DNA from 3 places in the Limnohabitans sp. 2KL-3 genome. Region 1 is predicted to be linked to each of the others. Evidence: predicted binding sites of a transcription regulator. Region 1 holds the regulator's gene; each other region holds the start of a gene.

Evidence for each region. Region 1 encodes sigma-54, which starts transcription at its own class of promoters, with help from an activator protein. Its sites were predicted from a motif close to TGGCANGNAANCTGCTTT; they were not measured.
Region 2: the regulator sigma-54 is predicted to act here: its motif matches at 5,667-5,684, upstream of AMM41_RS19235 (CmpA/NrtA family ABC transporter substrate-binding protein).
Region 3: the regulator sigma-54 is predicted to act here: its motif matches at 2,938-2,955, upstream of AMM41_RS00960 (PQQ-dependent methanol/ethanol family dehydrogenase).

What each region holds. Positions count from the first base shown of each region.
Region 1 is NZ_CXON01000004.1:274,424-281,917, forward strand. Features, by position in the region: gene AMM41_RS08340 (PsiF family protein) at 1-307, opposite strand, end outside; gene argS (arginine--tRNA ligase) at 495-2,204, shown strand; gene AMM41_RS08350 (SPOR domain-containing protein) at 2,216-2,878, shown strand; gene AMM41_RS08355 (thiol:disulfide interchange protein DsbA/DsbL) at 2,930-3,571, shown strand; gene lptA (lipopolysaccharide transport periplasmic protein LptA) at 3,699-4,346, shown strand; gene lptB (LPS export ABC transporter ATP-binding protein) at 4,343-5,101, shown strand; gene AMM41_RS08370 (RNA polymerase factor sigma-54) at 5,139-6,680, shown strand; gene AMM41_RS08375 (THUMP domain-containing class I SAM-dependent RNA methyltransferase) at 6,694-7,494, shown strand, end outside.
Region 2 is NZ_CXON01000023.1:45,331-52,824, reverse strand. Features, by position in the region: gene nirB (nitrite reductase large subunit NirB) at 47-2,527, opposite strand; gene AMM41_RS19245 (ABC transporter ATP-binding protein) at 2,538-3,344, opposite strand; gene ntrB (nitrate ABC transporter permease) at 3,341-4,249, opposite strand; gene AMM41_RS19235 (CmpA/NrtA family ABC transporter substrate-binding protein) at 4,261-5,505, opposite strand; gene AMM41_RS19230 (ANTAR domain-containing response regulator) at 5,936-6,562, opposite strand; gene AMM41_RS19225 (substrate-binding domain-containing protein) at 6,651-7,340, opposite strand.
Region 3 is NZ_CXON01000001.1:213,508-221,001, forward strand. Features, by position in the region: gene AMM41_RS00950 (sensor histidine kinase) at 1-602, opposite strand, end outside; gene AMM41_RS00955 (c-type cytochrome) at 659-979, opposite strand; gene AMM41_RS00960 (PQQ-dependent methanol/ethanol family dehydrogenase) at 1,123-2,841, opposite strand; gene AMM41_RS00965 (quinoprotein relay system zinc metallohydrolase 1) at 3,075-4,058, opposite strand; gene AMM41_RS00970 (quinoprotein dehydrogenase-associated SoxYZ-like carrier) at 4,055-4,855, opposite strand; gene AMM41_RS00975 (ABC transporter permease) at 4,874-5,725, opposite strand; gene AMM41_RS00980 (type 1 periplasmic-binding domain-containing protein) at 5,707-6,972, opposite strand; gene AMM41_RS00985 (PQQ-dependent catabolism-associated beta-propeller protein) at 6,969-7,494, opposite strand, start outside.

The sequences.
Region 1 (7,494 bases):
CGCCTTTTTTGCCAGCAGCGTCTGCGTTGCAGGTCTTCATTTTGTTTTGCTGCTTTTCTTGCTTGCTGGCGCTCAGGCAGTCTTTCATGAAAGCTTTGCGCTCATCGCCTTTTTTGCCTTCGGCTTCTTTGTTGCAAGTGGCCATTTTGCTTTGTTGAGCTGTTTTTTCAGCCGCAGGCGCAGACGCTGCGGGGGTTGGGGCGGCCGCGGCAGGGGCTGCAGCAGCGGGTTTGACGGGGTCGGCAGCGAAAGCCGAGCCGCAAACCAAGGCAAAACCCAAAGCAGTGATAGAAATGGTGTGGCGCATGTGTGAACTCCCAATAAATGATGCAAGGACAAAAAACACCGCACAGAACTGTGCAGTTCTCAGATTAACGCGCCATGGTGACCACCCGGCGACAGCAGTTGTGACCAACTGTAATTGCGGCCCCTCAAAACACGCACAGGGCCTGTTCAAAGCCAGTCATGCCCCCATCCCCGTAAAATCGCGCCCTATGCTTTCTGCCAAACAACATTTGCTCGCGGCCTTGGCCACTGAGCTCGACAAACTCCAACCCGGCGCAGGCGCACGGGCGGCCTTTGAATCCCCCAAGGTCGCCGCCCACGGCGACCTGGCCTGCACCGCTGCCATGCAGCTGGCCAAGGCCCTCAAACAAAACCCCCGGCAACTGGGTGAAACGCTGCGAGCCGCCTTGCTGACCACCCCCGCCTTTGAGCGTTGGGTGGACGCCATCGAGCTGGCGGGGCCGGGCTTCATCAACATCCGCCTCAAAGACACCGCCAAACAAGCCGTGGTGCACGAAGTCTTGCAAGCGGCCGACTGCTTTGGTCAGCAGCCCGCACAAGCGGGCAAGGTGCTGGTCGAATTCGTTTCGGCCAACCCCACAGGCCCACTGCATGTGGGCCACGGCCGCCAGGCCGCACTGGGCGACGCCATCTGCAACTTGCTGGCCACACAAGGCCAGCAGGTCTACCGCGAGTTCTACTACAACGACGCAGGCGTGCAGATTGGCACGCTGGCCAAGAGCACGCACATGCGGGCGCAGGGCGTCAAACCCGGTGATGCCACTTGGCCCACCGACCCCGACAACCCCGAAAGCAAGGCTTTCTACAACGGCGACTACATCCAGGACATTGCCAACGACTTTCTAGCGGGCAAAACCGTGCAGTCCGACGACCGCAGCTGCACGGCCAGCGGCAATGTGAACGACCTGGACGGCATGCGCGAGTTCGCCGTGGCCTATTTGCGCCGCGAACAAGACCTGGACTTGAAGGCATTTGACGTGCGCTTTGACAACTACTACCTGGAGTCGAGCCTGTACACCAGCGGCAAGGTCGACGCCGCCGTGCAAAAACTCAAGGACGCAGGCAAAACCTACGAACAAGACGGTGCCCTGTGGCTCAAATCGACCGATTACGGCGACGACAAAGACCGCGTCATGCGCAAGGGCGACGGCACCTACACCTACTTTGTGCCCGATGTGGCGTACCACATCGCCAAATGGGAGCGAGGCTTTTCGCGCGTGGTGAACATCCAGGGCACCGACCACCACGGCACCATTGCCCGCGTGCGTGCGGGCTTGCAAGCGGCCAACGTGGGCATTCCCGAGGGCTATCCCGACTACGTGCTGCACACCATGGTGCGCGTGATGCGCGGCGGTGAAGAGGTCAAGATCTCCAAGCGTGCGGGCAGCTACGTCACCCTGCGCGACCTGATCGAGTGGACCAGCAAAGACGCGGTGCGGTTCTTTTTGCTCTCGCGCAAGCCCGACACCGAATACATCTTCGACATCGACCTGGCGCTGGCGCAAAACAACGACAACCCGGTGTACTACGTGCAATACGCCCACGCCCGCATCTGCTCGGTGCTGGCAGCCTGGAAAGAAAAAGACGGTGGTGACACCGCCAGCCTGACGCACGCCGACCTTTCGGCCCTGCAAAGCCCGCAAGCCCACGCGCTGATGCTGGCCCTGGCCAAGTACCCCGAGATGTTGACCTCGGCCGCCAACGACTTCGCGCCGCACGACGTGACCTTCTATTTGCGCGACCTGGCCTCGCAGTACCACAGCTACTACGACGCCGAGCGCATTTTGGTCGACGACGAAGCGGTTAAAAAAGCACGTCTGGCACTGGTGGCGGCCACCGCTCAGGTGCTGCGCAATGGTTTGAAGGTTTTGGGCGTGTCTGCCCCCCAAAAAATGTGAATGGATTTGCCATGATTGCTCAATCTCAACGCGGCGGTACTTTTCTGGGTTTCATCATCGGATTGGTCCTGGGCTTGTCCGTGGCCATGGCTGTGGCCATTTACGTGACCAAGGTGCCCACACCGTTTTCCAACAAAAACCAACCACGCACCAGCGACCAGGACGTGCAGGAAACGCGCAAAAACAAGGACTGGAACCCCAACAGCGTGTTGCAGCCCAAAGCCGCCGAAGAGATTGCGCCCCTGCCTGAAACCAAAGCACCTGTGGTGGACGACCAGCCCAAAGACAAGCTGGCCGAAAAACCTGCCGACAAAGCTCCCGCAGACACGCCCAAAGCCGAGCCCCGCCCTGCCGCCGTGACTGCCGACCCCCTGGGTGATCTGGCCAAAGCCAAAACCACCTTGAGCACCCCCGTCACCAAAGCCAGTGCCAATGAACCTTTTGACTACTTGGTCCAGGCCGGGGCCTACCGCACCAGTGCCGACGCCGATGCGCAAAAAGCCAAACTCGCCATGTTGGGCATGGATGCCAAAGTGTCTGAGCGCGATCAAGGCGGACGCATCGTTTACCGCGTCCGGATGGGGCCTTTTGAAGACAAAAATGCTGCAGAACGCGCACGGGCCAAAATGGATGCCAACGGCATTGACAACACGCTTGTGCGATTGCAGCGTTGACATGACATGAACACCAGCGCCCAAAGGGTCGCTGAAACCCAAGGAGCCTTGATGAAACGTCGCTTTTTTTCCACCGCCTTGCTGTCCACAGCCGCGTTCTTGGGCAGCTTGCCTGCCTGGGCGCAGCAAGCTTTCAAATCGGGCAAGGACTACATCACGCTCGACAAGCCATTGGCCACCGATGCGGGTGCCGGCAAAATTGAAGTGCTTGAATTCTTCTGGTACAGCTGCCCTCACTGCAACGCTTTTGAGCCCCAATTTGCGCAATGGGCAAAAAATGCCCCCAAAGACGTGGCCGTGCGTCGCATTCCAGTGGCCTTTCGCGAAGACTTCGCCCCGCAACAACGCCTTTACTTCACGCTCGAGGCCATGGATTTGGTTGAAAAAATGCATGTGCGCGTGTTCACCGCCATCCACGGCGAAAAACTCATGCTGAACACCGACGCGGCGGTGCTGTCCTGGATTGAAAAGCAAGGCATCGACAAAGCCAAGTTCAATGAAATTTACAAATCATTTGGCGTGGCGACCAAATGCAAACGGGCGGTGCAACTGCAAAACGACTTCAAAATCGAAGGCGTGCCCTCTTTGGGCGTAGCGGGTCGCTATTACGTTGATGGCACCTTGGCTGGCAGCATGGACCGCGCCCTGAAGGTGGCCGAATCCCTCATCGCCCAAACCCGCACGGCACGCTGAGGCCGCCCCCAGCCTGAGGATGGGTGCTCGCACAGCATCCATCCCGGGTTTTTCTTGGGCCACGGGCGTGCTGGCAGCCGATCGTCAAGGCTTGGGCCTACAATCGAACGATTGTCCAGCAAGATTCATGCCCTCCACATTCCACACCCCTTTTTTGACCGTCGTCTTGAGCGCCATGCTCATGGGCCTGGGCGGGTTGAGCCTGCCTGCATGGGCTGAGAAAGCTGACCGCGACAAGCCCATGCACATTGAAGCCGACAGCATGCGGCACGACGACAACAAACAACTGACGCAATTCAACGGCCAAGTGGTCGCCACCAAAGGCACCCTGGTGTTGCGGGCCGACCGCATGGAAGTTCAGCAAGACAGCCAAGGCAAACAAGTGGCCCGCTTGTGGGCGGCCCCCAATGAACGGGTGTTCTTTCGTCAAAAACGCGAAGGTCTGGAGGAATTCACCGAAGGCGAGGCCGAAACCCTCACCTATGACAACCAAGCCGATGTGGTCACCCTGGTCAAACGCGCCGAAGTGCGCATGCTTCGTGGCACCGTGGTGGCAGACCAAATTCAGGGGCAAACCATTGTGTTCAACAACACCACCGAAGTGATTCAGGTGGATGGCCGGACACAAGACAGCCCGAACGCCCGGGACCAGCGTGTGCGGGCCACCTTGACGCCTCGTCAAAACCCATCGGCCCCTGCGGCCGCTCCAGCCCAGACCGCACCGCGTCCCGTTTTGCGCAACAGCCCTGGCCTTGCCACGCCATCCAAACCATGAGCCAGGCCCCGTTCACCAGCCGCCTGGAAGCCCGGCACCTCAAAAAAGCTTACGGCAGTCGCAAAGTGGTGCACGACGTGTCGGTGCAAGTCGACAAAGGTGAAGTGGTCGGTTTGCTGGGCCCCAATGGCGCAGGCAAAACCACTTCGTTTTACATGATCGTGGGCTTGGTCAGCGCCGACGGGGGGCAAATTCTGATCGATGGGCAAGACGTCACGCGCATGCCGATTCACAAGCGCTCACGCATGGGCTTGTCTTATTTGCCACAAGAAGCCTCGATTTTTAGAAAACTGTCCGTGGCCGACAACGTGCGGGCCATTCTTGAGCTGCAAACCGATGGCCAAGGCCGCCCTTTGGCCCATGCCGAAATCGAAAAACGCCTGAGCGAACTGCTGGCCGATTTGCGGGTGGACCACCTGCGCGACTCCCCCTCGGTGGCGCTGTCGGGCGGCGAGCGCCGCCGCGTCGAAATTGCCCGCGCCTTGGCCACCGACCCGCGCTTTATTTTGCTGGATGAGCCTTTTGCCGGCATCGACCCGATCGCCGTGATCGAGATCCAGCGCATCATCGCCTTCCTCAAGCAACGCGGCATTGGCGTGCTCATCACCGACCACAATGTGCGCGAGACCCTGGGCATTTGCGATCACGCGTTCATCATCAGTGAAGGCCGCGTGCTGGCCGAAGGCACACCCGAGGAAATCGTGGCCAATGCCGATGTGCGCCGGGTGTACCTGGGCGAACACTTCCGCATGTGATGCACCCATCCCAACGCCTTGACACGAAAGCACAGCCATGAAGCCCGGCCTGTCGCTGCGCATGTCCCAGCACTTGGCGCTCACGCCCCAGCTGCAACAATCGATCCGCCTGCTGCAACTGTCCACGCTGGAGCTGTCGCAAGAGGTGGACCAGATGCTGGACGAGAACCCGTTTCTTGAACGCACCGAGGAAGAAGCGCCTGCCGAAGCCTTTGGTCTGGACCAGGCCGACACCCACGTCAGTTTGGGCGACCGCGTGAGCGAAAGCGCCAGCAGCGCCAGCAGCAGCGAGGACAACGCCAACGAAGCCCGTGACGAAGCCGTGACCGATGTGGCCGAAAGCTGGGACGGCGACGGCAGCGTGGACATGCGCCCCGACGACAGCGAATGGGGCGGCGACGCCACCCCACGCCAAAACAACGGCGAAGAAACCGCCGACGCCATCGACCTGGCCGGCAGCAGCGGCTCTCTGACCGACTTTTTGCACCGCCAGGCCTTGTCGTTGCGCTTGTCCGAGATTGACCGCGCTGCGCTGCGCTTTTTGATCGAGTCGCTCAACGACGATGGCTACCTGACCGACACCCTGCCCGAACTGGCCGCCAGCCTGGCCGGCACTGACGACCTTGAACAAATCGACGAGCTGGTGCACCGATTCACGGTGGCGCTGGGCTTGCTGCAATCGCTCGAACCCGTGGGCGTGGGTGCACGCGACTTGGCCGAATGCCTGCGCATCCAGGTCAAAGCCTGTCTGCAGGACTCCCCCGACGACGAAGTGGCCCAAGCGGCACTGGCCATCTGCGCCCAGCCGCTGGACATGCTGGCCAAGCGCGACTACAAGCGTTTGGCGCTGGCCTGTGGCTTGAGCGAAGCCGTGGTCAAAGCCGCCATTCCCTTCATTGCCCGGCTTGAACCCAAACCGGGCCGGCCCTTTGTGCAGGCCGAGCGCAACATCATCATTCCCGATGTGCTGGTGGTCAACACCAGCAAAACCGGCACACCCAAATTTCGAATCCAGCTCAACCCCGACGTGATGCCCAAGCTGCGTGTACACGACATCTATGCCAACGCCCTGCGCGGCGGCAAGGGCGACAGCCACGCGGGCTTGCAGCAACGTCTGCAAGAAGCCCGCTGGTTCATCAAGAACATCCAGCAGCGCTTTGACACCATCTTGCGCGTGTCCACCGCCATCGTCGAGCGACAAAAGAACTTTTTGACGCACGGCGCTCTGGCCATGCGCCCACTGGTGCTGCGCGAAATTGCCGACGAGCTGGGCATGCACGAGTCCACCATCAGCCGTGTGACCACGGCCAAATACATGTCCACGCCGCAAGGCACGTTTGAGTTGAAGTATTTCTTTGGCTCGGGCCTGGGCACCGACAGCGGCAGCGCCGCGTCGAGCACCGCCGTGCGGGCGCTCATCAAGCAGTTTGTTGCGGCTGAAAAACCCGCCAAACCCCTGTCGGACAACCAAATTTCCGAGATGCTGAAAGAGCAAGGCATCGACTGCGCACGTCGCACGGTGGCCAAGTACCGCGAAGCCCTGAAGATCGCGCCCGCCAACCTGCGCAAAACCCTTTGAGAAGACTTTCCCCGTGAATTCATTGAACCTGTTCATGCCCTGCGCCGCTGGCGTTGAGGGCTTTTTGGCCGACGAGGTCCACGCCATCACCGGCCTCACGGGCCACGACCTGATGACCGGGCGCGGCGGCGTGATGGCCCGCGCCTCGTGGCGCGACGCCCTGCGCATCAACCTGCACAGCCGCCTGACCCAGCGCGTGCTGGTGCAGCTGTCGGTCACCGATTACCGCAACGAAAACGACCTGTACCGCGCAGCCAGCGAAGTGGCTTGGGAAATCTGGTTCACGCCCAAGCAAACCTTCAAGATCGACATCACGGCGCAGCACAGCCCACTGACCAGCCTGAACTTTGCGGCGCTCAAAATCAAAGACGCGGTAGCCGACCGCTTTCGCGCCAAGCGCGGCGAGCGTCCCAGCGTCGACACCAGCTGGCCCGACGTGCGCATCTACGCGCACCTGACCCCCGAAACGGCCACGCTCTACATCGACACCTCGGGCGAGCCGCTGTTCAAGCGCGGCTGGCGCACCGACAAGGGCGATGCGCCTTTGAAAGAAACCCTGGCCGCCGCCATGATCGCGGCCAGCGGCTGGGACGCCACCGTGCCCCTGTACGACCCCTGCTGCGGCAGCGGCACCATCCCGATCGAAGCGGCGCAAATCGCCTGCGGCATCGCCCCAGGTTTGCAACGCCGCTTTGGCTTCGAGAAATTGCTGCCCTTCCAGAACCACGTCTGGCAAGGCCTGATCGAAGAAGCCCGTGACCTGGAACACGAACCCACCGCGCCCGTCTTTGGAAGCGATGTGGCCTTCCGCATG
Region 2 (7,494 bases), on a different contig from region 1:
GTGGTGTGCGTGCAATCGCCCACGGGGTGGGCTCCTACACAAGAGGTCAGGCGGTGGTCAGGGGCTCGAACTGGCGGGTGTCCACTTTGGCTTCTTGCAGCTCAAACCACGGGTCGGGTTCGCCGTCGAGCGCGGCTTGCAGCTTGGCCCATAAGGTTTGGCGCAAAGCGGCGTCTTCCAAGATCTTTTTCTTCACGTAGTCCAGACCCACCCGGTTGATGTAGTGCACCGTGCGCTCCAGGTACCAGCCTTCTTGGCGGTACAGCTGCATGAAAGCGCCCGTGTACTCCAGCACCTCTTCGGCGGTCTTGAGCTTGGTGAAAAAATGCGCCACCTCGGTTTTGATGCCACCGTTGCCGCCCACATACATCTCCCAGCCACTGTCCACGCCGATGATGCCCACGTCCTTGATGCCCGCTTCGGCGCAGTTGCGCGGGCAGCCTGAGACGGCGAACTTGACCTTGTGCGGCGCATACATGCGCCACATGGCTTTCTCCAGGTCCTTGCCCATTTGCGTGCTGTCTTGGGTGCCCATGCGGCACCACTCGCTGCCCACGCAGGTTTTGACCGTGCGCAGGGCCTTGGCGTAGGCGTGGCCGCAAGGCATGCCGATGTCTTTCCACACACCCACCAGATCTTCTTTTTTCACACCCAGCAAGTCGATGCGCTGACCGCCCGTGACCTTCACCGTGGGGATTTGGTATTTGTCGACCACATCGGCGATGCGGCGCAGCTCGGCGGCGGTGGTCTCGCCCGCCCACATGCGAGGGATCACGCTGTAGGTGCCGTCTTTCTGGATGTTGGCGTGGCTGCGTTCATTGATGAAGCGGCTTTGCGGGTCGTCTTGCGCCTCTTTGGGCCAGGTGCTGATCAGGTAATAGTTGACGGCCGGGCGGCAGCTCGCGCAGCCGTTGGGCGTGCGCCAGCCCATGAACTTGAACACGCCACCCACGGTGAGCAGTTTGTGGTCGCGCACCGCATCTCGCACCGCCTGGTGGCCATGTTCGGTGCAGCCGCACATGGGCTTGAGCTTGGGTGTAGCCGAGTAGTCGCCACCGGCGGTGAACATCAAAATCTGCTCAACCAGCCCGGTGCACGAGCCGCAGCTGGCGCTGGCCTTGGTTTGCTTGCGCACTTCGTCCAGCGTGAACAGGCCCTTGTCCTTGATGGCCTTGCAGATCGCGCCCTTGGTCACGCCGTTGCAGCCGCACACTTCGTCGGCATCCTGCATGGCAGCGGCTTTGCTCTGGCCCTGGTGGCCCACGTCGCCGATGTTGGATTCGCCAAACATCAGCTTGTCGCGGATGTCGGCCACGCTGCGGCCATCACGCAGCAGCTTGAAATACCAGCTGCCGTCCACCGTGTCGCCATACAGGCAGGCACCCACCAGCTGGTCTCCCTTGAGCACCAGCTTTTTGTAGACACCGCCGGCCGGGTCGCTCATGACGATTTCTTCGCACTCCGGGCTGCCCATGAAGTCGCCCGCGCTGAACAAGTCGATGCCGGTGACCTTGAGTTTGGTCGAAGTGAGTGACCCGGTGTAGCGGCCAATGCCGAATTCGGCCAGGTGATTGGCCAGCACTTTGCCTTGTTCGAACAGCGGAGCCACCAGACCGTAGGCAATGCCTCTGTGCGCGGCGCATTCGCCCACCGCCCAGATGCGCGGGTCGGTCACGGTTTGCAGTGTGTCGCTCACCACGATGCCGCGGTTCACATGCAGGCCCATGCTTTCGGCCAGCGCGGTGTTGGGTCGGATGCCCACGGCCATGACCACCAGATCGGCGGGCACATGGGTGCCATCCTTGAATTCGACTTTGCTCACGCGGCCGGTGTCATTGCCCACCAGCGCGGCGGTTTGTGCGCTCATGCGGAACTGCATGCCGCGTGCTTCGAGAGAAGCCTGCAGCATCTGCGCGGCCACCTTGTCGAGCTGGCGCTCCATCAGCCAATCGCTCACATGCACCACCGTGACCTGCATGCCGCGTTTCATCAGGCCGTTGGCCGCTTCCAGGCCCAGCAGGCCGCCGCCGATGACGACCGCGTGTTTGTACTGCGTGGCCGCGTCGATCATGGCCTGCGTGTCGGCAATGTCGCGGTACGCCAGCACGCCTTGCAGGTCTTTGCCGGGCAGAGGCAGGATGAAAGGGTTGGAGCCGGTGGCGATCACCAGGCGGTCATAGGGCGTGGCGATTTTTTCGCCAGTGGCGTTTTCGGCGCTCACGGTGCGTTGGAGGCGGTCCACCGCCGTGACCTTCCAACCCGCATGCAGCGTGATGCCGTTGTCGTTGTACCAAGCCCAGTCGTTGAGCACGATTTCGTCCAGCGTTTGCTCACCGGCCAGCACGGGTGACAGCAGGATGCGGTTGTAGTTGGGGTGCGGCTCGGCGCCGAACACGGTGATGTCGTACAGGTCGGGCGCGAGTTTCAGCAGCTCTTCGATGGCCCGAACCCCGGCCATGCCGTTGCCGACCATGACCAGTTTCATTTTTTCTTTGGCACCGGATGTGAATGGGGTACGCATGTCCATGGTCTTCTCCTTAAGCGGTTTTTTCCACATGCGCCTGGCGCGTGTAGAGGAAGTCGATCACCGCTTTGCGGTAGCGCTGGTACTCGGCGCTTTCGGCCAGTTCCACGCGATGGCGCGGGCGTGGCAAGTCCACACTCAGCACCTCGCCAATCGTGGCGGCAGGTCCGTTGGTCATCATCACGATCTTGTCGGACAGCAGCACGGCCTCGTCCACGTCGTGGGTGACCATGACCACGGTGCTTTGGGTGCGGGCCACAATCTCGAGCAATTCGTCTTGCAGCTTGGCGCGGGTCAGCGCGTCCAGAGCGCCAAAGGGCTCGTCCATCAAGAGCACTTTGGGCTCCATGGCCAGGGCACGGGCAATGCCCACGCGTTGCTTCATGCCGCCCGAGATTTCGCCGGGGCGCTTTTGCGCGGCGTGACTCAGGCCCACCATGGCCAGCGCCGCGTCGGTGCGGGCTCGCAACTGGGCCTTGGTTTCGGCTTTGCCAAACACCCGCTCGATGCCCAGGTGCACGTTGTCAAAGCAGGTGAGCCAGGGCAGCAGTGAATGGTTCTGGAACACCACCGCACGCTCGGGGCCGGGGCCTGCAATCTCGCGGTTGGCGCACAGCAGCACACCGGCCGTGGGGGTGGTCAGCCCGGCGATCAGGTTGAGCAAGGTGGACTTGCCGCAGCCCGAGTGGCCAATCAAGGCCACGAACTCGCCTTTGGCGATGTCCAGGTGGATGTCTCGCAGTGCCGGAAACAAACCCTTGTTGGTTTTGAAGGTCTGCTCCACGCTTTGAATTTGGATGTACTTGCTGTCGCTGTTCATGATTTGACATCCTCAAAAGTGAAGGCGGTGGCGATGCGGATCAGGGCGTATTCCAGGATCAAGCCCACGCCGCCAATCACAAAAATAGCGATGATGATGTTCTTGACGTTGAGGTTGTTCCACTCGTCCCAGACCCAAAAGCCAATGCCCACGCCACCTGTCAGCATCTCGGCTGCCACGATGACCAGCCATGCGGTGCCCACGGCCAGGCGCACACCGGTCAGCATGTAAGGCAGCACAGCGGGGAACAAGATGGTGGTGGCGATCTTCCATTCCGACAGGTTGAGCACCCGGGCCACGTTCAAATAATCCTGCGGCACGCGCTGCACCCCCACGGCGGTGTTGATGATCATGGGCCAGATGGAGCAGATGAAAATCGTCCAGATGGCGGCCGGGTTGGCCCCTTTGAACACCAGCAAACCGATGGGCAGCCAAGCCAGTGGCGAGACCGGACGCAGCAAGCTGATGAGCGGGTTGAACATGCGCGAGAGGAAGGTGAAGCGCCCAATCACAAAGCCCGCCGGAATGCCGACCAGCGCCGCCAGACCAAAGCCCACGGCCACGCGCTCGAGCGACATCAGCACGTTCCAGCCCACGCCCTGGTCATTGGGGCCCTTGCGGTAAAACGGGTCGCTGAAGATCTCGATCGCCTGCACGCCGGTTTCGTAAGGGCTGGGGATGCTGCCTTTGGTGGTGATGGACACCAGCGACCACAGCCCGATCAAGAGGCCCAGACCCATGAGCGGCGGCAACACCGCCATCCAGAAGTTGTGCCACTGGCGGGCGCGTTGCATTTGCACGGCGGCTGCAGCGGTGGCGGCGGCGACCTCTGCAGGGGTCGGGGGCACCAGCTTTTCAGGGGCAGATTGCCCCCTGGTCGGTGAATGGAAAACGGCGCTGACCATGGTGTTGTCCTTCAGGCTTTGACTTTGAAACCGTCGGCGTACTTTTTCGGGTCCTTGGCGTCCCAGATCACGCCATCGATGCCTTTGTGGCTGCGCATCTCGCTCTTGGGCACAGGCGCCTTGGCAGCGGTGGCGGCGTCTTTGTAGAGTGCGATCTGGTTGATCTGCTTGGCCACGCCCAGGTAGTCGGGGTGGTCTTTGAGCAAGCCCCAGCGCTTGTGTTGGGTCAGGAACCACATGCCGTCGGACAGGTAAGGGAAATTCACAGTGCCCTCGTTGTAGAACTTCATGTGGTTGGGGTCGTCCCACGTCTTGCCCATGCCGTTTTGGTAGCGGCCCAAAATGCGCTGGTTGATGGCGTCCACGCTGGTGTTCACATACGATTTGTCGGCCACGGTTTCGGCCATCTTGAGCTTGTTTTGCAAGCTGGCGTCGATCCACTGGCCGGCCTCGATGATGGCGGCCGTCACCGCGCGGGCGGTGTTGGGGTATTTTTTGACGAACTCAGCGGTGGTGCCCAGCACTTTTTCAGGGTGGTCTTTCCAGATGTCCTGCGTGGTGGCGGCTGTCACCCCGATGCCGTCCATGATGGCGCGGTGGTTCCAGGGTTCGCCCACACAAAAGCCGTCCATATTGCCCACGCGCATATTGGCCACCATTTGGGGGGGCGGCACGGTGATGACCTTGGCGTCTTTCATGGGGTTGATGCCGTAGCTGGCCAGCCAGTAGTACAACCACATGGCGTGGGTGCCGGTGGGGAAGGTCTGTGCAAAGGTGTACTCGCGTTTGTCGCTTTGCATCAGCTTGGCCAGCCCTGCGCCATCCACAGCACCCTTGTCGGCCAGCTTTTTGGACAGCGTGATGGCCTGGCCGTTGTGGTTCAGGTTCATCAGCACGGCCATGTCTTTTTTGGGGCCCGACAGACCGAGGTGCACGCCATAGACCAAGCCGTACAGCACATGGGCAAAGTCGAGTTCGCCGTTGACCAGCTTGTCGCGCACCCCGGCCCAGCTGGCTTCTTTGCTCAGCACAAACTTGACGCCGTGCTTGACGTCCAGGCCCAGCACCGAGGCCATGACCACACTGGCGCAATCGGTCAGGGGAATGAAGCCAATCTTGACTTCCTTTTTCTCTGGGGCGTCAGACCCCGCGGCATAGACCATGGAGCGCAGGGCCGGCGACACGCCAGCCGCGCCCACGGCGGCGGCCTGCAACACGGTGCGGCGGTTGAAGCTGGTTTTCAGAATGTCGGTCATGGCGAAACTCCTGGAGAGGTTTTGAAAAAACAAAAAAGGCGTCCTCATGTCGTCTACGCCTGCAGTGCAGTGCGTGAACGCATGGGGACGCCTTTGTCCGGTGTGACTTCACCCGCCCTTGGGTGTTGTCACGTTTGACCTTCGTTGGTCTTGCTTCAGCTATTGCAAGCCGCGTGCCAGGGTTTTCCTGGGGTGGCGTGCATGAGTTCCTCAGATTTGGTGCCCTGAAGTGCACCTTGGTGGTGCCGGCGCACATCGTCGGTGCCTGAATGCGTGGGCGGCGGTATGAGGGCATGTTGGTAGGTCGGTAGCTTTAGCTCCGACATGGCGTGCTTTGGCGCAGCCGGAATGTCGGGGCTGAAGCCGTCGACCTACAAAAAACTGTGCCGAGAGCAATGCTCACGCCTACAAAAAATCTGGCTGTGCTGCTTCAGCCCAGCAGTTCAGCCATCTCAATCATCTGCTGCGCGATGTCGGCCAGCTTCACGCCCTTGTTCATGGCCGCCTTGCGCAAACGGGCATAAGCCTCGGGTTCGCTTAAGGCCTGGCGCTGCATCAGCAAGCCCTTGGCGCGGTCGATCAACTTGCGGTCTTGCAACTCGCCACGGGCGTTGTTCAGCTCGGCCAGCAAAGCCTGCTCATGCTTGAAGCGGGCCATGGCCACTGTCAGGATCGGGTGAATGCGCTCGGGTGCCAGCCCGGCCACGATGTAGGCCGTCACGCCTGCGGCCACGGCCTCGTTCATGGGCCGGGTGTCGCTGTCATTGGTGAACATCACGATGGGGCGACGCTCGTCGCGCGTGGCCATGACCACATGCTCCAGTGCATCGCGGGCATCGCTTTCGGCATCCACAATGACCATGTCGGCTTGTAACTGGGCCAGGCGCTCGGTCAAAAACACATCGGCGGGCAAAGTGGCCACCAGGTTGTAACCCGCTTGCAGCAGTCCGATGCGCAGCAGCCGCGAGCGCTCTTCAATGGCCTGTGCCTGCTCATCCCCCTCGGCCACCAAGGCCGGGTCTGAAATGATGACGACGATTCTCAAGGCTTCCTGCATGGGCAGACCTGAGCAAGAAACGCGCCGGATTGTTGAAACGGGGTACCCATGCCGTGCTTGGGTGCCACCAACGATGGAACAGGCCGCTTCAGGCCGCCACCATCCCGTGCCGCACCTTGGTGTCGGCACAAGCGGCCGATGCCCAAAACGCCAGCATGGCCTGCACCGCCTGTGCTTGCAGGCTGGTCGCCGCCACACTGCCTGAAAACGTGGTGATGATCTCCACCCCCGGTGGCAGGCCGCCCACGATGGTGATGCCGGGCACGCCCAGCATTTCGCTCAGTTGCTGAAAGCCCAGCGCCACTTCGCCTTGCGCGATCAGCTGCCCCACGGGCACGCCAGGTTGGGCTTGCACCATGCGGTCTTTGATCTGGTCGGCAATGCCCCAAACCTCGAACTGCTTGGCCAGTTGCACACCGCTGGGCCCGGTGGAGTAGCCCAGCGTGCGGGCCGAGAGGATGGCCGCCTTGAGCGCGGCTTCGCTGGAAATGTCGGGCGCTGGAGCCCCTGCTGGCACCGCCACGGCCACGCTCGATTGCACCAGGTCCACCCGGCTGCCCGCCTGCACATGGTCGCTGGCGACCAATTTGTCGATGGCATCGCTGGCCAGCATGACGCAGTCAAAGGCTTCGCCCGCCTGCACGCGTTGGGCCGCAGCCACACCGCCCACCGACTCGACCAGCACCTGAACATCAGGCGCTTGTGCGGTGTACAGCGCCACCAAGTCGGCCAGTAAGGCCTTGGTGGCCATGGAAGAAATCAGTCGGATTGTGGTCATGGTGAGGTGTTGGAATGGGGTGAATTTGTGGGAGCGACGCCCCCGTCGCGATGGATTCGCGATGGATTCGCGTCGAATGGCGTATGCCAAGGCACCCTCGCGACCAGGGCGTCGCTCCCACAAGGATTATCGCCAAGCCCCCTGCGGTGAGCCA
Region 3 (7,494 bases), on a different contig from region 1:
GCAAATTCGCGCAAGGCAAAGCCGGGCAATTGGGCACGCTCTTGGCCCGCCGCCAGGCGCACCAGTCCGGCATTGAGTTCTTTGACCGGGGACAGGGCATGGTCCACCGCAAACCAGGTCAGGCCCAGGCAAATGCCACAAAACAGCACCAGCATGATGAGCACTTGCACGGAGGTGGAGAGTTTTTCGCGGAACTCGCTGTCGGGGTCGGGGCTGATCCACAGGTCTTGCGTGCCGACACGGATGCGGTGCGCCTGTGCGCCTTCCATGGACAAACCCAGCCATGGCAGTAATCCCTGGGGCTGGGCTAGCGTCCCGGGACTCATGGGCTCGGGCGCAGACATGTCCAGTTTGACGTGGCGAAACTGCCCGGGGGTCAGGGCCGCTGCCAGACGGGCGGGGGCGTTGTCATCGGGCGAAGCCAGCAACAACTCGATCAGGTGCACGGTGGCTTGTTGTTCGGCCAGCGCGTCTTCACGCAAGTCTTTGAGCCACACCAGCCCAAACAGGAGCAACAAGACGGCAAAGGCCAGGGTCAACCGGGCAAGCAGCGTGCGGCGTAAATCCATGGCCTGGGTGGGTTCAGGAACCTTCGCGGACATCTTCGGAAAGTTCGGGGCACAGGCCACGCCATGTGTGGCTTGTGCCGACCGATGAATCAGGGTTTGGTGGCCAGAACGTGTCGCGCCATGGTTTTCAGGTCATCTTGGCTGATGCTGCTGTGCCCGGGCATGGGAATGCGGCCCCATTTGCCTTTGGATCCGTTTTGAATGGATTGCACCAAGGAGGCCACAGCATCTTTGTCGCCCCGGTATTTGTCGGCGATGGCCAAAAATGCGGGACCCACAATTTTTTCGGCTTTGGCGTGGCATGACAAGCAGCCGCTGTCTTTGAGCAAGGCCTCAGCATCGCTGGCCTGGGCCAAGCCTGCAGCGCCGATGCCAATGGCCAAGGCCATGAGGTGGAGTGAAGTCTTCATGGGGGTATCTTGAAATTTGGGCAAAAAAATGCGCCCATGCCCGCCCCGATGACCCACTTGGCCCGGGTCTCCAAGACCGGGGCCGGTAAGTCTTGCTCCTCGGCCCAGAGGCCGAGGAGGTTTTCAGGGCCAGCGCCTGGGATTTACTTCATCATCTTGAAGGTCCAGACAGACCCGCCTTGTTCGAGGAAGTTGACCTTCTTGGCCACTTCACCGCCCCACAGCGGAACCGCACCACCCCAGCCAGAGACCACGGACACGTACTGGTCGTTGCCTTCTTTCCAGGTGATGGGAGGCGCCACGATGCCCGAGCCGGTTTGGAACTGCCACACCACTTTGCCGGTCTTGGCGTCAGCGGCCTTCAGGTAGCCTTCAGGCGTGCCCCAGAACACCAAGTCACCAGCCACCAACACACCGCCCCACAGAGGCGCTTCGTTCTTGACTTCCCACTCGATCTTGCCGGTCTTGGGGTTCACAGCACGCAGCGAGCCGATGTAATCGTCGTACAAAGGCTTGATGGTGAAACCAGCGCCCAGGTAAGCCGCGCCTTTTTTGTAGGTGACGGGCTCGTTCCAGATTTCCATGCCCCATTCGTTGGAAGGCACATAGAACAATTTGGTCTTGGGGCTGTAGGCCATGGGCATCTGGTTTTTGCCGCCCAGGAAACCTGGGGCTGCAAAAACGGCTTTGCCTTTTTGACCATCGCCACCTGCGCCAGTGGGGTCGCCAGGACGGTTTTCAGGCACAAAGTTGGGACGACCTGTCTTCAAGTCAATGCCATTGGCCCAGGTGGTTTTGGTGACAAACGGGAAGGCATTTTCCAGTTTGCCGGTGGTGGCGTCGTTCACATAGAAGTAACCGTTGCGGTCGGCTTTGCCGCCCATGAGTTTGCCGTCCATGTCGAACAGCACAAACTCGTTGGTGCCGTCATAGTCCCAGCCGTCGTTGGGGGTGTTCTGGTAATGCCACTTGATCTGGCCGGACTTGACGTCAATGGCCACGGTAGAAGTGGAGTACAGGTTGTCACCCTTGCGCAGGTGGCTGTTCCAAGGGCCGGGGTTGCCGGTGCCGAAATAGGCCAAGCCGGTTTTGGCGTTGAAAGTGCCGCCCATCCAGGTGGATGCACCGCCGGTCTTCCAGGTGTCGCCTGGCCAAGTGGCGTTGGTCGTACCGGTGATGCCGTTTTCCTTGCCATCTTTGTAACCCATGTGGCCTTCAACCACAGGACGGGACCAGACCATCTTGCCGGTCTTGGGGTCACGCGCTTCCACACGACCCACCACACCGAATTCACCACCCGACACGCCAGTCAAGAGCAAGCCATCGGCAATCAAGGGCGCAGCGGTGTAGCTGTAGCCTGCAGAGTAGTCGTCGATCTTCTCGCGCCACACCACTTTGCCGGTGTTTTGGTCCAGGGCCACCAATTGGGCGTCCAGGGTGCCGAAGATGACCAGGTTGTCAAACAAGGCTGCGCCACGGTTGATCACGTCGCAGCAAGGCATGATGCCTTCGGGCAGGCGGTGCTCGTACTTCCAGAGCTTTTTGCCGGTCTTGGCGTCGACCGCAAAGATGCGCGAGTAAGAGGCCGTGACGAACATCTTGCCGCCATGGACCAGGGGTTGCGATTGCTGACCGCGCTGCTTTTCACCGCCGAATGACATGGACCACACGGGCACCAGTTTGCTGATGCTCTTGGCGTTCACATCGGTGAGCGGCGAATAACGCTGACCGTGTGTGCCCAGACCCGAGGACAAAACGTCGTTGGTCGTAGCGGCGTCCTTGGTGATCATGTCGTTGGTGACTTGGGCGCCCGCTTGTGCGGCGGCCATCATGACGAGCAAGCTTAAAAGTTTGAGTTTCACAGTGGTGTCTCCTGTTGAAAGAAGGGGTCAGAGCGTTGAAGAAAATGAACGACTTGCCAATCCATCAGACTGGGCTGGCATGTGCCGTGTTGTTCTTTGGCAATTACCGTGCCACCCTCAGAACACGACGTTCACCCCCAAAATGTCCGGAATAACCCTTAGAAATCACGGGATTCAATGTGCGCCCGCCGACCGCTGAACAACTTGGGCACACCTGAATGTTCAGTTTTGGATCACTTTGAATGTGCAGTCGGAGCAGTCTGCATTGAAAACTGTTCAGTCTCATAGCGCGGGTACAGCGTGGTCAGGTTGCGTGCGTACTCGGCCCGCAAGGCTGCCCACCGGGCAAAACGCTCAGGAATGGGCAAGCGCAACACCTCTGACAGGTCCAGCCCTTGCGCGGCGCTGGTCTGCATGCGCGCGTGCAACCACTGCAGCCAGTCCAGGGTCTGGTCCACGCCGTGGGTGCCGGTGTGCACCGGGCCGTGGCTGGGCACCACGGTTTTGACGCGGCCCTGAGTGATCCATTCGCGGATGCGCTGCAAGCTGGCGATCCAGCGGGGCAAATGGGCGTGCGGCAGCGTGGGCACACGCTCGGCAAACACCAGCCCCCCGGCAAACAGCACACCGGTGCTGTGGTCAATCAGCACCAAATCATCATCGGTGTGGCCTTGCAAGCGCACCCATTCCATGGCGTGACCGCCCCAATCGAAGCGCCCGGGCTGAATGTCTTGGCGCGAGGGCCGAAACTCGGTGCCCCGCATCCAGTCGCCACACAGGCGGTACAGATTGTCTTCGTAGGCCTTGCCCTCGGCCTGCATGCCGGCTCGGCTGCCGGGCAAGGCGGCGGTGGGCACATCGCCCCAGGCTTGGTTGCCCAAAAAATAATCAGGGTGCAAATTGAGGCTGACCACCTGCTTGACCGGCTGCGCCTTCACCCGCTCAAGTGCCGCCTTTTGCTGTTCGCCATACAGGCGCGAAGGCCCGGTGTTGAGCACCAGCGTGCCCGCCGCCGTGCTGACAAAGCCGGTGTTGATGATGTTGCAGCCATTGGCGCGGCTGAAGTCTTCGACCGCCCCCTCGATCACCCAGGTGTCCGGGGCAATTTGCCGGGGCTGCAATTGGTAATCGAGCCGGGCCGCATCGACTGCCCAGACCTGAGCGCTCAGGCAGGCCAACAGCCCCACACAGGCCCGGCGCAGCTGGGCCGCCCTCATGCTTTCACCTGCGCCTGGATGCGGTTGCCGTTGTTGTCGCGCCCGCTCAGCTGCCACGGCCCCCGCAAAGTGTCGCCCAGCTCCAGCGTCAGCAGCGGGTTTTCAGACACCGGTTCGTGCAAAGCCAGCCGCCAAACGGCTTGGTCTTGCGGGTCGCGCAACTCCAGGTGTTCGATGTGAAAGCTCGGGATACCCGCCACCAAACCCGTGTCCATGGGGTGCATGACGCGCAGGCGCAAGCGCGTGCCGCCTTCGAGCACGTTGCGAAAGACCCGCGCCTGCACCTGGCCCAGCGTGCGGCTCCAGGAGCCGTCGGCCCGCGTGATGCCCGGCACGGTGCAGCCACCGCCCGACGCATTCACCCAGGTCTGGCCCACATGCCAGCGCCCATCGCGTGTGCGCACCAAGGCCCGCACGGGTGAGCCTTGCTCCATGCGAAAGCGAAACGCCAACACCGGCCAGCTGTCCAGGGGTTCAAAGTCCAGAATGTGCTGGATCGGGTTGCGGTCAGCCACCAGCCGAATCCGGTCAATCGGCCCGGCTGAGCGCGCCAGTGCCCGCGCATCGACGAACACCGGCACGTTCATGGCGTCTTCGGCGAACTCGGGGCCTTTGACCACCACCTCGTCGGTGAAGCGCCAGGGCGCAGTGCCGATGTACTTTTTAATCACCACTGGCCACTGCATGGAACCCAAGGGGTCTCCCCCGGTCGGGTCTGCCGACTGAGCCCAGGCGGTGGCGGTCAGCGACGCACCCAAACCAGCCAGGGCGCGACGGCGCGTCAAAAGTGTGTGCATCTCAGCTCCAGGGGTTTTTCAAGCCGCGCCGCGTTGGCGCATCGCGCCACGCTGCGGGTCATAGCCACGCACCGCCAACGCAAAAAAGAACAGCGTGCCCAGCACGCCCACCAGCCAGCCGGTGGCGTAGGTTTGCCCTTGCAAGGCAAAGCGCATCGTCTCCACCGCTTGTGTGAAGGGGTTGAACAGCGCCAATTGGTAAAGCCACACGGCCCCGGCTTCTTCGAATTTCCACAAGGGGTAGAGGGCCGAGCTGATGAAGAACATGGGGAAAATCACGAAGTTCATGGCACCCGCAAAATTTTCCAGCTGCCGCACATACACCGACAAGACCAGCCCCATCGCGGCCATGAGCACGGCGGCCAGCACCATGGCCGGCAGCGCCAGCAAGGCGTGCAGCGGGGCGACATCGACCCCCAACACCCAGGCCACGCCCAAAAAAACCACCATTTGCAGCACGGACAAACTGGTGCCCGCCAGCAGCTTGAAGGCCAGCAACCAGGCGCGGTTCAGGGGTGCGGTGAGCAGCAAACGCATGAGCCCCATCTCGCGGTCATACACCAGAGACAGCGAGCTTTGCATGCCGTTGAACAACGCGATCATGCCCAGCAAGCCCGGCAGCATGTAGACCTTGTATTCGATGTAGGTCTCATACGGCGGGATGATGGACACGCCAAACACGTTCTGAAAACCCGTGGCAAACACCACGAACCACAGCAGCGGCCGCACCAGGGCCGAGGCCAGGCGTGCGGGTTGGCGCAAAAATTTGTGGATCTCGCGCCCGACCACGGCCCGCAAGGCCCGCAGCAAATGCAGGCCTTTGCCGGGTGGGCTTTGCGGGGGCTGCACGTTCAAGGTTTGGCTTTGCATGGGCTTTCTTTTTCATCGACACCCAGGGTGTCCATCACTTCAATCGGGTGCAACACGCCGTCCAGCGGCGCAGTGCCCGCCACACCATCCACATGGCTCAAAAACAGGGGCTGACGCAACTGCCCGTCCCAAGCACGGTAAGAAAGGCGTGGCCCTTTGGCCCCGTCCACAAACACCTGGCCGCTGCGCAGCAAGCGGGCTTGTTCGGGCAAGGCGGCTTTGCTGTGATCGCTGACCAGGGCCGCGATGGACTTGACGGCCACCCAGGCGGCCCAGTCTTGGCCGACCATGGGCCGCTGGGCCAGCCGCGCAAAGCGTCGGTTGACCTGCGGGCCGCCGTTGCGTTCCCACTGGGTGTGCCAGGCCAAGGCCACCAAACCATTGGCCCCCACCACCGGGCGGGGCTGCTGCGTGGCGTAGGGCAGCGTGCGGGCAAACTCGCCATCGGCGTCCATCACCGCCACCACATCGTGGTTGCGGTCGTTGGTGAGCAAGCGGGTGTTGGACAGATCGCGCTCTCGCGGATCGCCCGAGAGCTTGAAGGCCTTGGTGTCCACCGTTTTGATGCCATAGCGCTTGGCCGCCCGTTGCCAGGCCTGGCCTTGCAACTGGTCGGCCGCTTCGGGGCCTTGCAGCACCAGCGCGTTGCGCCAAGAACGCGCAGCCAAGTACTGGGCCAGCGCATCGCTGAACATGGCCTGACTGGGGTAGCTGTGAAACAGCATGGCCGCGCACTGGCTGCCCCGCAGCGCATCGGCGCCAGCGCTGGCGTTGAACAACAAGGCACTGCTGCCTGCGGCCTGCACGGCTTGGGCAAACTGGGCTTCGGGCAGATCCAGCACCCAATACGCCACGCGGTCGGTTTTGAGTTGTTGCAAAACCTTGCCCAGATCGGCGGCACTGCTGGCCGTGGCTTCGATCACTTTGATCGAATGTCCGGCCGCACGCAAACCGACTTCGGCATCGCTGGCCCCCAACTGCGCCGCTGGCAGCAAGCGCCCGGCGGGATGACCCGGGTAACGGCGCTCCAGACGGCGGCTTTGGTAACGGGCGTCGTCGTCCAAAGACACCAAGGCCACCGAGTGGGTGGCCGCCTGCGCCACGGGTGCTGCACTCAGGCCCACGGCCAGCAGGCCCAGGGCGGTCAAGGCCTTTGCAGCCAGCATGGGCTGCAAAAACCCTGGGGCCAAACGTGCTCGCGCCTGGCGTGTGCAGGCCCCGCTGCGGCCATCGGGGCAGAGCGTCATGGGCTCACCAGCGGGGTGTGGGGCACGCGGCCCACGGCCACGGTACGGATGGCTTTGCCCGCCTGGGTGTCCACCAAGGTCATGTCATCGGACAAGCCATTGGTCACATACAACTGCTTTTCATCTTGGCTCAGGGCCAGGCCCCAGGCCCGCTTGCCCGCCAGAACGGTGCGGCGCACTTTGCGCGTGGCCACATCGACCTCCGCCACATGGTTGGCTTTGCCCAAACTGACCCAGGCGGTCTTGCCGTCGCGGGTCATGAGCACGCCCACCGGGGTGATGTCGCTGGCGCGCATGCCTTTGATCTCAAAAGCCACGGTGCCCTTGACGGTGTGGGTCTTGGCGTCGATCACCGACACATTCGCGCTCAGCTCATTGCTGACCCAGATTTCGCTGCCATCGGGCGAGGCGGCAAAGCGCCGTGGGCGGTTGCCGACTTTGATGTCTTTGACGATTTTTTTGCTGCTCAGGTCAATCAGATGGACCACGTTGGCTTCTTCCGAGGTGACGTAGGCGAATTTG